3 regions of the Kytococcus schroeteri genome follow, and region 2 is predicted to be linked to each of the others. Evidence: predicted binding sites of a transcription regulator. Region 2 holds the regulator's gene; each other region holds the start of a gene.
The links. The regulator LexA, encoded in region 2, represses DNA repair genes until DNA is damaged. The targets are predictions, from matches to a motif close to TCGAACANNTGTTCGA.

Region 1: a site for LexA is predicted at 1,727-1,742, ahead of ACFFHC_RS03495 (HNH endonuclease signature motif containing protein). Genes of this name have one in related genera too.
Region 3: a site for LexA is predicted at 2,291-2,306, ahead of ACFFHC_RS10670 (HNH endonuclease signature motif containing protein). Genes of this name have one in related genera too.

What each region holds. Positions count from the first base shown of each region.
Region 1 covers NZ_JBHLVH010000006.1:9,718-13,992, forward strand. Annotated here, with positions in the region: gene ACFFHC_RS03485 (hypothetical protein) at 1-159, shown strand, start outside; gene ACFFHC_RS03490 (MFS transporter) at 161-1,372, opposite strand; gene ACFFHC_RS03495 (HNH endonuclease signature motif containing protein) at 1,993-3,417, shown strand; gene ACFFHC_RS03500 (hypothetical protein) at 3,557-3,838, shown strand; partial or broken gene ACFFHC_RS03505 (glutamate-5-semialdehyde dehydrogenase) at 3,849-4,244, shown strand.
Region 2 covers NZ_JBHLVH010000013.1:190,589-194,863, forward strand. Annotated here, with positions in the region: gene ACFFHC_RS06625 (patatin-like phospholipase family protein) at 1-727, shown strand, start outside; gene ACFFHC_RS06630 (NAD-dependent protein deacetylase) at 724-1,659, shown strand; gene lexA (transcriptional repressor LexA) at 1,718-2,416, opposite strand; gene ACFFHC_RS06640 (LysM peptidoglycan-binding domain-containing protein) at 2,699-3,079, shown strand; gene ACFFHC_RS06645 (hypothetical protein) at 3,299-3,730, opposite strand; gene ACFFHC_RS06650 (cutinase family protein) at 4,032-4,275, shown strand, end outside.
Region 3 covers NZ_JBHLVH010000027.1:89,818-94,092, forward strand. Annotated here, with positions in the region: gene menD (2-succinyl-5-enolpyruvyl-6-hydroxy-3-cyclohexene-1-carboxylic-acid synthase) at 1-687, opposite strand, end outside; gene ACFFHC_RS10670 (HNH endonuclease signature motif containing protein) at 684-2,165, opposite strand; gene ACFFHC_RS10675 (AMP-binding protein) at 2,370-4,013, opposite strand.

The DNA of each region.
Region 1 (4,275 bases), on a different contig from region 2:
AAGCTCTCCGTGGTGACCCTGCAGGGCGGTGTCGTGTGGACCGCCCCCGAGGCCCTCGGCACGGTCATCGGGGCCAGGTTCGTGGACGAGGACACCCTCGCGGTGAGCGAGCGCGAGGGACAGAACGTGACCACGCACGTGGTGGAGCTGGAGGGCTGACCTACCCCCGCGGCACGGCCACGGCCACCCACACCGCCGCCCCCACGGCCAGCGCCACCACCACGCCCACGAGACCGCCCCACCCGGCGCCGCCCCAGGCGAACCCGCCAGCGTACCCCACCACGGAGCTGCCCGCGTAGTACGCAAGCGTGTACAGCGACGTGCTCTGCGCCCGCCCCTGCGTGGCCAGCACGCCGGTCCACCCCGAGGCCACCGAGTGCGCGGCGAAGAACCCGGTGGTGAACACCACCAGGCCGGCCACCACCAGCGGCAGCCACGGGGTCAACGTCACCAGCGCGCCGGCCACCGTCAGCCCCACCGAGCCCAGCAGCACCGGCAGCCGGCCGTGGCGCCCCGCCATCGAGCCGGCGACGGGCGCCGAGAAGGTGCCCGAGAGGTAGGCCAGGAACAGCAGGCTCACCGCCCCCACCGAGAGGTGCCACGGCGGTCCCTCCAGCCGGAAACCCAGGTAGTTGTACATGGCCACGAAGCCGCCCATGAGCAGGAAGGCCGTCGCGTAGAGGGCCAGCAGCGCGGGGCGGCGCAGGTGGGCGGCGCAGGTGCGCGCCACCGATGCCGGGGACGACGTCTGCCGTTGGAAACCCCGCGGCGCCGGCGGCAGCAGGAACGACGCGGTGGTGGCCACGGCGGCCAGCACTGCCACGGCACCGATGCCGGCGCGCCACCCCATCGCGTCACCCACCGGTGCGGCCACCAGGCGTCCCAGCAGCCCACCGATGCTCGTGCCCGCCACGTACGTGCCGGCGGCCACGGCCGTGACACGGGCGTCCACCTCCTCGCCCAGATAGGCCACGGCCAGCGCCGCCACCCCGCCCAGCGCGGCCCCCTCGGCCACGCGGAGGGCCAGCATCAGCTCGAACCAGGGGCACCACGGCACCGCCAGGCCCAGCACGGTGCCGGCCACCAGCGCGATGCGGATGGCGCGCAGACGGCCGATGCGGTCGGCCACGAGCGACCACGGCAGCACCGCGAGCGCCAGGCCGAGCGTGGCCGCGGAGACGGTGAGCGCGGCCTGCGAGGCGGGCACGCCCAGGTCGGCAGCCAGCAGCGGGAGCACGCCCTGGGGCGAGTACAGCTGCGCGAAGCACGCGATGCCCGCGGCGAACAGGGCGGCCTGGATGCGGCGGTAGCCCGGGGTCCCCTTGGCGTGGCCCGACCAGCGGTCGGCGGCGGAGGCGGTGGGGGTGGGCACGGCATCGAGGGTAGGCGGGGCGGGTGGCAGGCCGAGGGGGCGCCCCGGGCACCGTCTTCGACCACTTCTCGCCGTCGTACTTCGTGTACTGGGCCAGGAAGAGCGACTCCTCGCCCTGGGTGGGCACGTCGCGGGCCGTGGTCTGCAGCTCCAGGGTCAGTGCGGCATCGGTCACGGTGACCCCCTGACCGGTGGGCTCGTGCGACCAGTACTCGCGCGCGTCGATGGTGCCGATGCGCACGGCCAGCTGGTGGCCCTTCGCGAGCGTCCACTCGACGTCCCGCAGGTCCACGGCGTGCCGGCCACCGTCCGCGGCCAGGCCACGGCCACGGCCTGGGCGAGGCGGGTGGGTGTTCATCCACATGTTCTACATAGGGGTTGTCTTTGTTGAGATGTGTGTACTAGTATTGCTGGTGACGGAGGGGACGACCGACGACACCGGGAGGGGGTGCGAGATGGCCGCCGTCACGCACGATGCAGCGCCACCGGCACCACCGCCCCCGGCGGGTCCGGTCAGCACCGGCCCGCCGGATGGCGCAACTCCGGGGAGCGGGGCACTGGGCCGGGCCCACGACGCGGTAGCACGCGCTCACGAGGCGGCGGACGCGCTGATCCGGGCCGTGGCCTCGCTCGGCGAGGCGGCCTCCACGCTCGGCCCCCAAGAGCTCGAGTGGCTGGTGGAGCAGACGCAGGCCCTGGCCAACCGGCACGACCGCGTGCGCTCCCGCGCGCTCGACGTGGTGCGACGGACCCGGGAGGCGGGTCGCGCCGGCCACGACGACGACGCGCAGTTCACCGCCGGACGCACCCGCACGGACCGACGGTCGGCCTCCGAGGACGAGCGACTCGCCCGCGCCCTGGGCAACCACGCGCCCGCCGAGCCCGAGGACGTCGACACGGGTGAGCCGAACGGGCCGGGCAGCGCGGGCAGCGGCGACCGTGGCGAAGGGGCCGGACGGCGCCAGTCCCCCACTGCCGACGCCTGGGACGCGGGCCGCATCACGCGCCAGCAGGCGCGCATCATCACCAGCGCGCTGGAGGACCTGCCCGAGGACGTGACGCCCGAGGAGCGGCTCCGGATCGAGACGAGGCTGGTGCGCAAGGCGCAACGGATGTCACCGGGCCAACTGCGGCGTGAGGCCCGGCGCTGCCTGCAGGAGCTGGACCGAACCGCTGCCGAGGTGGACGCCCACCACGACGCGGTGGTGCGCTCGGAGGAGGAGGCCGCCTGGGAGGCCGCGAGCTTCTGGATGGTCGACCGCGGGGACGGCACGAGCTACGGCCAGTTCGTGCTGCCCACGCTGCAGGCGCGCATGCTCGGCAAGGCCCTGCAGGCCGCCACCGCGCCGCGACGACTGGCCCACCAGCAGCGCCAGCAGTCAGCGACCCGGGGCGCGGCGGACGACGCGGGCACGGGGCCGCTCGAGGGCGAGCCCGGACTCCCCGAGCCGGCCGGCGACGAGCTCACGGGCACAGCCTGGAGGGACCAGCAGATCGACTGGTCCCACGAGCGGGGCAAGGCGTTCGCCGAGCTGATCGACCACCTGCCGACCGACCACCTGGGGTCGAAGATCAACGCGATCCTGCTGGTGACCACCGACCTCGAGACCCTGCGAGGCGAGACCGACCGGACCGGCATCACCGACACCGGAGACGACGTCTCGGCCGGGCAGGTGCGGCGGCTCGCGAGCAATGCCGGGATCATCCCGGTGGTCATGGGCGGCGAGTCGCTGCCTCTCGACCTGGGGCGCCAGTCGCGCTCCTTCACCGACGGCCAGCGGGCAGCGTTGGCCACGCGGTACCGCGAGTGCGCCGCGGAGGACTGCGATCGACCGTTCTCCTGGTGCGAGATCCATCATGACCAGCCGTGGGCACCAGTGCGGGGGCCGGGCGGCGAGGTACTCGACCCCGGCGGCGGGGCGACCGACCTGACCAACGGGATCCCGCTGTGCGGGCGACACCACCGACGACTCAGTGACCCGACCGTGCGCCACGTGGTGCACCGGGCACCCGACGGCACTGCCGTGGTGGGGTTCCGACCATGAGGGCTCCCATTCGCCCGCACCACACGCCCACTGGGGCCGTGGGGCCGTGGGGCCGTGGGGCCGTGGGGCCGTGGGGCCGTGGGGCCGTGGGGCCGTGGGCACAGCCTGCCCGACCGGCCCCGCTGCGTACTCTGGGCCGATGATCGAGCCGCCGGAGTTCCAGGGCGATGCGCCTCGCCAGACGCCCGCCCAGCGCCGCCAGAAGCGGGTGGCTGGCGCCAGCATCGCGGGGCTGGTGGTGTTCCTGCTCGCATTCTGGGTGCTGGGGCACACCTGGCCGTCCCCCACCAGCCCGGAGGGATGGGGGTCCTTCCTCGTGTGCGTCGGCCTGGGGGCCATGGCCTTTGGCGCCGGACTCGCCCTGCGGGACCCCGACGAGGTGCGCCGCGAGGACGACGACCCGGAGCGCGGCATCGTCTGACCTGCCCACGGCCCGACCTGTCCGCACGTCATCGCGGCGGCTGGCCCTGTCGCTGCTGGTGCACCGCGGCGCCGCGGCGGCCACGCTGCCCGGCATCATGGCCGCCCTGGCCGACGCCGGGGTCACCGTGCACGGCGACGAGGCGGTGCGCGGCTACGCCGAGGCGGCCGGCGCCACGTGAGTGCCGGTCACCGACGACCGGGCCGCGGCACGGCGCTTCACCGCCGAGGTGGACGCGGCCGCCGTGCTGGTGAACGCCTCCACCCGGTTCACCGACGGCGGCGAGTTCGGGTTCGGGGCGGAGATCGGCATCTCCACGCAGAAGCTGCACGCACGCGGGCCGATGGCGCTGCCGGAGCTGACCACCACCAAGTGGGTCGTGGAGGGCGACGGCCAGGTGCGCTGAGCCGGCGCGCCCCGGGTCGGCGCACACGCCA
Region 2 (4,275 bases):
GCCGCGGGGCCGCGTCGGGGACTACCGGCTCGGCTACGGCGACCCGCCGGCGGGGCTGCGCCTGGCCGACGTCGTCGCGGCCTCGAGCGCCTACCCGCCGTACTTCGCGCCGTTCGACCTGGACGCCACGACGCTCGAGCTCAGCGGGGGTCACGCCGGGCACCTCGACGCGGCCGCCCGCCCCCGCATCGAGCGCACCGTGCAGCTGCTCGACGGCGGCATCTACGACAACCTCGCCCTGGAGCCGGTGTGGCGCGACCACGCCGGGGTGCTCGTGAGCGACGGGGGCGCGGTGTTCCGGGCCCGCAGCGCCCGCACGCCGTTGGGGCGCATCCTGCACGTCATCAGCATCGCCGCCGGTGGCGGGGAGGTGACGCGTCTACGCTGGCTGCACTCGGCCTTCAACTGGGGCGTGGTCGAGGGGGCCTCGTGGGCCATGGACTCGCGGGTCCCGCAGAGTTACCCCATCGAGGTGGCGGCACGCATCAACGCCATCCGCACGGACATGGACGCCTTCAGCGAGGCCGAGCAGAAGATCATCGAGCGGCACGGCTACGGGGTGGCCGACTCGGCCATCAGGCGGTACGCCCCGCACCTCATCCTGCGCGACGCGCCGGCGCGCTACCCGCACCCGGAGGTGGCCGACCCCGAGGTGGCGCTGCGGGCGCTGCGTGGGTCGGGGCGGGTGTCGCTCGTGGGGCGCCGGCCGCGGCGGGGGCGCGCGTGAGTGCCGGCGGCACCCTGCCCGAGGTGGCCACGCCGGTGACCCTGCCGCCGGAGGTCGTGGCCGCGCCCCAGGAGGTGGAGGCCCTCGCCGAGCTGCTGGCGACCCGCCGCCTGGCCGTGGTGACCGGCGCGGGGATGTCCACCGCATCGGGCATCCCGGACTACCGCGGACCGGACGGGGTGCGCCGCGTGCAGCCCATGACCATCGGGGACTTCCGTGCCGGCCCGGCCTCGCGGCTCCGCTACTGGGCGCGGGCCTTCGTGGGCTGGGAGCGGTTCACCGGCGCTCGTCCCAACACCGGCCACCGTGCGCTGGCCGCCCTGCAGTGCGAGGGGGTGGACACCGGGGCGGTCGCGGGCATCACCGGGGTGATCACGCAGAACGTGGACGGGTTGCACCAGCGGGCCGGGTCGCCGGACGTGCTCGAGCTGCACGGGACGCTCTCGCGCATCGTGTGCCTGGCCTGTGGGGCCACCGAGGAGCGCGAGCACCTGCAGGCGCGCCTGGCCGAGGCGAACCCCGACCACCGTCGGGTGGCGCTGGACGCCGGGCAGGTGCGTCCGGACGGCGACGTGGCCCTGGACGAGGAGGCCGTGGCGGCCTTCCGTGCGCCCCGCTGCCTGGCGTGCGGGTCCGACGAGCTCAAGCCGGACGTCGTGTACTTCGGGGAGAACGTGCCCCGCCCCCGGGTGGACGCGGCGTACGCGATGGTGGACGCCGCCGACGGGTTGCTCGTGCTGGGCTCGAGCCTCAAGGTGATGAGCGGGTACCGCTTCGCCCGGCACGTGCACCGCGCCGGGGGACCGGTGGTGGTCCTGACCCGCGGCTGGCACCGCGCGGACCGGGAGGCCACGCTCACGGTGGACGCGATGGTGCACACGACGCTTGCCGCGGTGGCCGACCGCCTCGGGGTGGGCGTCCCCGAGGCGTGACCCCCGTGCGGGAGCGTGGCGACCGGGTGCGCGCTGACCGGGAGTGCCCTGCGGGGGCTCAGACCCTGCGCAGCACCGCGGTGACCTTGCCCAGGATGGTGGCGTCGTTGCCGTCGATGGGGTCGAAGGCCGGGTTGTGCGGCTGCAGCCACACCTGGTTCTTGACCTTCTTGTAGGTCTTCACGGTGGCCTCGTCGTCGAGCAGCGCGGCCACGATGTCGCCGTTGATGGCGGCCTGCTGGCGGCGCACCACCACCCAGTCGCCGTCGCAGATGGCGGCGTCCACCATCGAGTCACCCTTGACGCGCAGCAGGAAGAGCTCGCCGTCGCCCACGATCTGGCGGGGGAGCGGGAAGACGTCCTCCACGCGCTCCTCGGCGAGGATCGGCCCGCCGGCGGCGATCTGCCCCACGACCGGCACGTAGGAGGCCGGCGGGCGGGAGTCGGCCGCCTCGGAGGGGTCCCAGGTGTCCTCCGGGAGCTTGCGGTACCCGCGGTCGCCCGGCCACTGGGCGTCGAGGATCTCCAGCGCGCGGGGGCGGTTCGGGTCGCGGCGGATGTAGCCCTTGCGCTGCAGTGCGTTGAGCTGGTGCTGCACGGAACTGGCCGAGGCGAGCTCCACCTCCTCGGCGATCTCGCGCATGCTCGGCGGGTACCCGCGCTCGTCGATGGAGCGGCGGATGCACTCCAGCACACGGGTCTGCCGGTCGGTCAGCGGCTCGTTCCGGCGCAGGCCGGGCTCGTTCTTCTCGGTCATGTCGGGGTCCCCCTTCGCGGGTCGTCGCGGCGGAGAACTGCGCGTCATGACGCCGGATCTCCGAGGTTGTCGGTGGTCACCGCTTCACTGCGTGGTGTCGGCAGGGCGTGCGGCGGGAGGTCCCGCTCGTACGCACGGCCGACAACCGGTGCACACAGGATACGACGTCACCGTCCCGCCAGAAGGACATCCGTTCGGGCGTGTCTTGGTGAGTGTCGGTCACCTGTGCTACACATAGTACAGACATGCGACGGACATCCGTCCGGACCTGGAGGAGATGACATGACTGCGATGACTGCGATGCCGCTGGAGGTGCGACCCGTTCGCCGTGGCGGGCGCCCGGTCGCGTCGGCCCGGGGGGCGGTGCGCCCGGCACCTCGCATGCGACTGACGGCCCGGGGGCGCGCGGCGCGACAGGCGCTCGTGATTGCCGTGGCGGTGGTGATGGTGCTGCTCGTCGCCTGGCAGGCGACCGGCGCCGGCCGGGACGCGGGGGTGGCCGAGCGCGTGGTGGTGGCCCAGGACCAGACGCTGAGCCACGTGGCCGTGGAGCACCTGCCCGAGGTGCCCGTGGACCGCGCGGTGCTCATGCTGCAGGAGGCGAACGGACTGGGCACCAGCCAGGTGCAGGCCGGTCAGGAGCTGGTCATCCCGCGTCGTTGACGAGGGAGTCGGCCCGGCCGGGGAGGAGGGACCGGCCAGGAGGGGGTCGAGGACTGCGTGGTCCTCAGGGACGTGTGGCCACGCGTGATGGGGTGCGCCGCGGACGTGAGACATCCGTGGCAGGGACGCCCCGTGAGGGAGAGAGCCCTCCCCACCGCCTCGTGGCGGTGGGGAGGGCTTCCGCTCGTGGGGGACCTGTCCGGGCGTGCCGTGGCCCGGTCAGTCGAGGGGGGTACCGGTGGCGCGACGCCACATGGGGCCGAGGCCCTCGAAGGGCGCGAACCAGCCGGAGATGTGCACGTCCATGACGAGCCCGTTGACGCCGGCGGTGAGGAAGTCGCTGGCGCCGCGCACGACCTCCACGGGCTGCAGGGCCAGCAGGTCGCCGGGCTCCTCCGCGTCGAGCATGCCCTGCTCCACCGCGAAGTGGCGGGCCCGCTCGCTGCTGGTGAACCCGAGCAGCATCATGGCGCCCTCGATCTGCGCGGCGACGGGAGCCACGGACCCCTCCGGCCCCGCGGGCAGGAACCACCAGCGCGGCAGGGCGAAACCGGCCCTCCACAGGGCGGTGATGGTCTTCTGGTCGCCACGGTCGCGCGTGAGGGCGTGGAGGCGGTCGGTCTCGTTGGGGGCGGGCATGGCGAGGTCCATGGCCCCACTCCACCACACGCGGGGCCCGCCCGGTGGTCGCAGCGCCGCAGCCGGGGCTCGGACTCGTCGTGCGTGGGTGGTGCAGGAGCGGGGTGGCGCAGAGGTGGCACACCCCCTGGCGGCGTCGCGGAGGGCTGGCACCATGGCCGGTGTGAGCGTGCGTCGGTCCGGTGGGTGGCGTCGCGGTGGGGCCGCGGCGACGGTGGTGGGGGCCCTGGTGCTGGGAGCCGCACCCCTGTCTTCCGCGGGAGCCGGGACGGCGCCTTCCGTCGCCGCGTCAGGCGCGCCCCGCCCGCACGCCATGGCGCACGCTGCTGCGCGCGACGGGAACGGGTCGGATGTCGACACGGGGCCTGCCGCTCGCATCGAGGACCCGACCGGCCGGCGCCCGGGCCGCACCGGCACGTGGGGCGACCACCCGACCGCCTCGCGCGACCTGGGGGACCTGCCCTGTCGGGAGCTGCTCTTCGTGGGGGTCCGTGGGTCCGCCGAGCAGGTGCCCTGGGGCAACACGGTGAACCGTGCCCGGGAGGGTCTCGCCGAGC
Region 3 (4,275 bases), on a different contig from region 2:
GTCCACCGCCGTCCAGGGCGCTCCGTCCGGCCGACCGGCCATCACGTCAGCCGCCGGCGCGTCGGTGACCTGGTGCGTGGCGACCTCCACCGGCGGCATGAGCGGGTCGCGGAAGGGCACGTTGAGGTGCACGGGCCCGGCGGCGCCGCCGAGGGCGCCGGTGGCGGCTGACACGCACCGGTCCACGGCGGTGCGCCACGACGCGACCTGGGCAGGGTCGACGGCACCGTCCACTCCCGCCACTCCTGCGGTGCCCGCCGTCGCGCCGGGCGTGCCGAGGTCGACCGCGAGCCGCACGTCCCGCAACAGACCCGGCTGGTGGGTGGTCTGGTTGGCCCCGGTGCCCCGCAGCTCCGGCGGCCGGTCCGCGGTGAGCGCCAGCAGCGGCACCCCCTGGTGGTGGGCCTCCAGCACCGCCGGGTGGAGGTTGGCCACCGCGGTGCCCGAGGTGGTCACGACGGGAACCACCCGACCCGAGGCCACAGCGAGGCCCAGGGCGAGGAAGCCTGCCGTGCGCTCGTCGGTGCGGACGTGCAGGCGCAGCGGCACCGCGGGGTCGGCGTCGGTCGCGGCCAGCGCGTACGCCAGCGGGGCCGACCGCGACCCCGGACACAGCACCGCCTCGGTCACGCCACAACGCACGAGCTCGTCGACCAGGACGCGGGCAGCAGCGGTGGAGGGGTTCACGCGGCCCATTCTGGACTCCTGCCCCCGTCGCCCCGACGCCCTGGTGGCGGGCCCGGTGGTCTTCTCCGCAGGCGGACCGTGGCCCGCCCCTCGGCGTCCCGGGTGACCACGTGCTCCACCAGTGGGTCCTCGACCATCCGGTTGTGCCGACCGCACAGCGGGATCGCGTTGGCCAGGTCGGTCCGGCCTCGGCCCGCTCCCGTGCGCCCCGTCCCAGCAGGACCGTCACCCCTCCGCCCGGACCAGCCATCCACGTGGTGCATCTCCGTCCAGGCGAACGGCCGATCGCAGTCCTCGGCCGCACAGCGCGCGTAGAGGTGGGCCAGCGCCATCCGCTGCGACTCGGTGAAGAACCGGCGCTGCGTGCCCAGGTCGAGCGGCAGCGACTCCCCGCCCATGACGGTGGGGACGATCCCCGCCTGGGCGGCGATGCGCCGGACCTGCCCCGCCGAGACCTTCTCCCCGACGTCGGTGAGGCCCGCCCGGTCGGTCTCACCCCGGAGCGTCGCCAGGTCGGTGGACACGATGACCGTGTACGCCGTCCGCCCACCGAAGTGGTCCGTGGGCAGGTGGTCGATGAGCTCGGCGAGCGCCTGACCCCGCTCGGCGGCCCGGTCGCGAGCGTTCTCAGGGGCCCGGTCGCGAGGCGGGTCAGCCACCGGCGCACCGTCGACTCCCTGCCCGGGAGCACCCTGCCGACCACGCCCCTCGGCACCCGCACCGGGCCGTACCCGCCGCCGCGGGCCGCTCAGCGAGGCCAGCACCTTCTCCAGCAGGCGCCCCTGCAGCGTGGGCACGGAGAACCTGCCGTGCGAGACGCCGTCCGGGCCGTGGTGGATGGTGAACGACGCCGCCTCGTGCGCGGCCCGCTCCTGGCCGCTGAGCAGCTCGTCCTCGTGGGCGTCGACTATCTCCGGCGGCACCGGCAGGGCAGCGAGGCACCGGCGTCCCTCCTCCCGGACGGACCGAGGGGACAGCCGCGTGGCCTTCTCCACGAGATGCCGCTCGACGCGGCGACGGTCCTCCGCGGTCACCCACTCCGGCAGGTCCCGCAACGCCTGCGCGACGGATCGCGCGTGCTCCGGCGTGATGGTCCCCGCGTCCAGCGCCTCCGCCGTGCACTCCTGGCCCGGCTCACCCGGTGCCAGCACTCCGCTGCCGAGCTCCTCCGCCAATCGTCCGGCCCGCGCCGCCGTGGGTCCGTCCAGCCGCCCGCCCCGTCCGAGGAACTGCCCCTCGTCCAGGTGGTGGGACCGGCCGGCCTCGCGCTCCCGGCGGGCCAGCCCAGCGATCCGCAAGCGCACCGCCTCGAGCCGGTTGCGGGCCCGGAAGACCTCATCGTCGAGCGCTCGCAGCTCCTCGACGGCCACGCCCGGGCCGTCACCGAGCGCCGCAAGCTCCGCCAGCACCCCGTCGAGCTCCCGGTGCACCGCAGCCACCCGTTCCCGGGCACCGCGCAACGCCGGCACAGCCCCCATCGGACCGCCACCGCCCTCCGTGATGCGTGGTGCCACCGTGCCTCCCCAGGTCCCACCCGCCAGACCCCCGTCCGACGCGATGCACCAAGAGTAGTACATGTGAGCCAATATCCGCAGACCCTCACCCGAACATGTGGACGAGCACCCGCCTGCACCCGGCCAACCGCCCGGCCCTGTGGACACCCGCCCACAGGGCCACCCGGCTCAGCGCTTCTCCAACCCCAGGATCGCCAGCGCCTTCTCCCGCATCTCCACCTTGCGCACCTTGCCCGTCACCGTCATCGGGAAGGACTCCACGACGTGCACGTACCGCGGGATCTTGTAGTGCGCCAGCTGCCCGGTGCAGAACTCCCGCACCGCATCGGCATCGACCGTCTCCGCACCCTCGCGCAGCACCACCCAGGCCATGAGCTCCTCGCCGTACTTCTCGTCCGGCACGCCGATCACCTGCACGTCCTGCACCGCGGGGTGCTGGTACAGGAACTCCTCGATCTCCCGCGGGTAGATGTTCTCCCCGCCACGGATCACCATGTCCTTCATGCGCCCGGTGATGGCCACGTACCCGTCCTCGGCCATGACGGCCAGGTCCCCGGTGTGCATCCACCGCGCGGCGTCGATGCTCTCGGCGGTCTTCTCCGGCTGCTCCCAGTAGCCCAGCATCACCGAGTACCCGCGCGTGCACAGCTCACCGGTCTCACCGCGGGGTACCGGCCGCCCGGTCACCGGGTCCACCACCTTGACCTCCACGTGCGGCATGACGCGTCCCACGGTCTCGGTGCGGTGCGCCACGTCGTCGTCGGACATGGTCATGAGCGACACCGGCGAGGTCTCGGTCATGCCGTAGCAGATGGCCACCTCGGCCATGTTCATCTCGTTCATGACGCGGCGCATGATCTCCGCCGGGCAGGGCGAGCCGGCCATGATGCCGGTGCGCAGGGCCGAGAGGTCGAACTCCTCCTCACCCTTGTCGAGCAGCCCCAGCTCGGCGATGAACATGGTGGGCACGCCGTAGAGGCTGGTGCACCTCTCCTCGGAGACCGCGCGCAGCGTGGCCACGGGGTCGAAGGCCGGGGCGGGGATCACCATGCACGCCCCGTGGCTGGTGGCCGCGAGGTTGCCCATCACCATGCCGAAGCAGTGGTAGAAGGGCACCGGCAGGCAGATGCGGTCGGCCTCCGTGTAGTGCACGCGCTCACCCACGAAGTACCCGTTGTTGAGGATGTTGTGGTGGCTGAGGGTGGCGCCCTTGGGGAATCCCGTGGTGCCGGAGGTGTACTGGATGTTGATGGGGTCGTCCGCGCCCAGCTCGCCCTGGCGCGTGGCCAGCGCCGCGTCGTCGATGCCGTCGCCCGCCGCCACGAGCGCGTCCCAGGACTCCTCCCCGATGAAGACGACCTCCTCGAGCTCGGGGATCTTGGCCCCCACACGCTCCACCATCGCCTTGTAGTGGGACGTCTTGTGCTCCACGGCGCTCACCAGCCAGCGCATGCCCGACTGCCGCACCACGAAGTCCAGCTCGTGCTCGCGGTAGGCCGGGTTGACGTTCACCAGCACCGCTCCCACCTTGGCGGTGGCGTACTGCAGCAGCGTCCACTCCGCGCAGTTGGGCGACCAGATGCCGATGCGCTCGCCGACGCCCAGCCCCCGGGCGAGCAGCCCCTTGGCCAGGCGGTCCACGTCGGCCACGAACTCGGCGTAGGTCCAGCGGCGCCCGGTGGCGCACTCGACGAGGGCGTCCCGGTCGCCGAAGCGGGCGGCCGTGGCGTCGAGGTTGTCACCGATGGTCTGGCCGAGCAGCGGCAGCTCCGAGGTGCCGGAGACGTAGGAGAGCGCGGCGGGAGCGGGCATGGGTCCTCCTGAGGACGTGAGGGGCATCACAGTGGGGACCACTGTGCCACGGCCACCGGGACCGCACACCGCCCCGTTGCCGGGCCGTGACCGACTCCCCAGCGGGCGCGCCCCTGCATGAGGGGATCCTCATCCGCGGCTCATGGCGCCCTCACGGCCGGCTCCTAGCGTGCAGGGCACCGCCTCCCGCAGGCACCCCTCCCGGCACCGCGCGTGCCGGCCGACCGAAGGAGCACCCCCGTGACCGCCACCCTCGAGACCG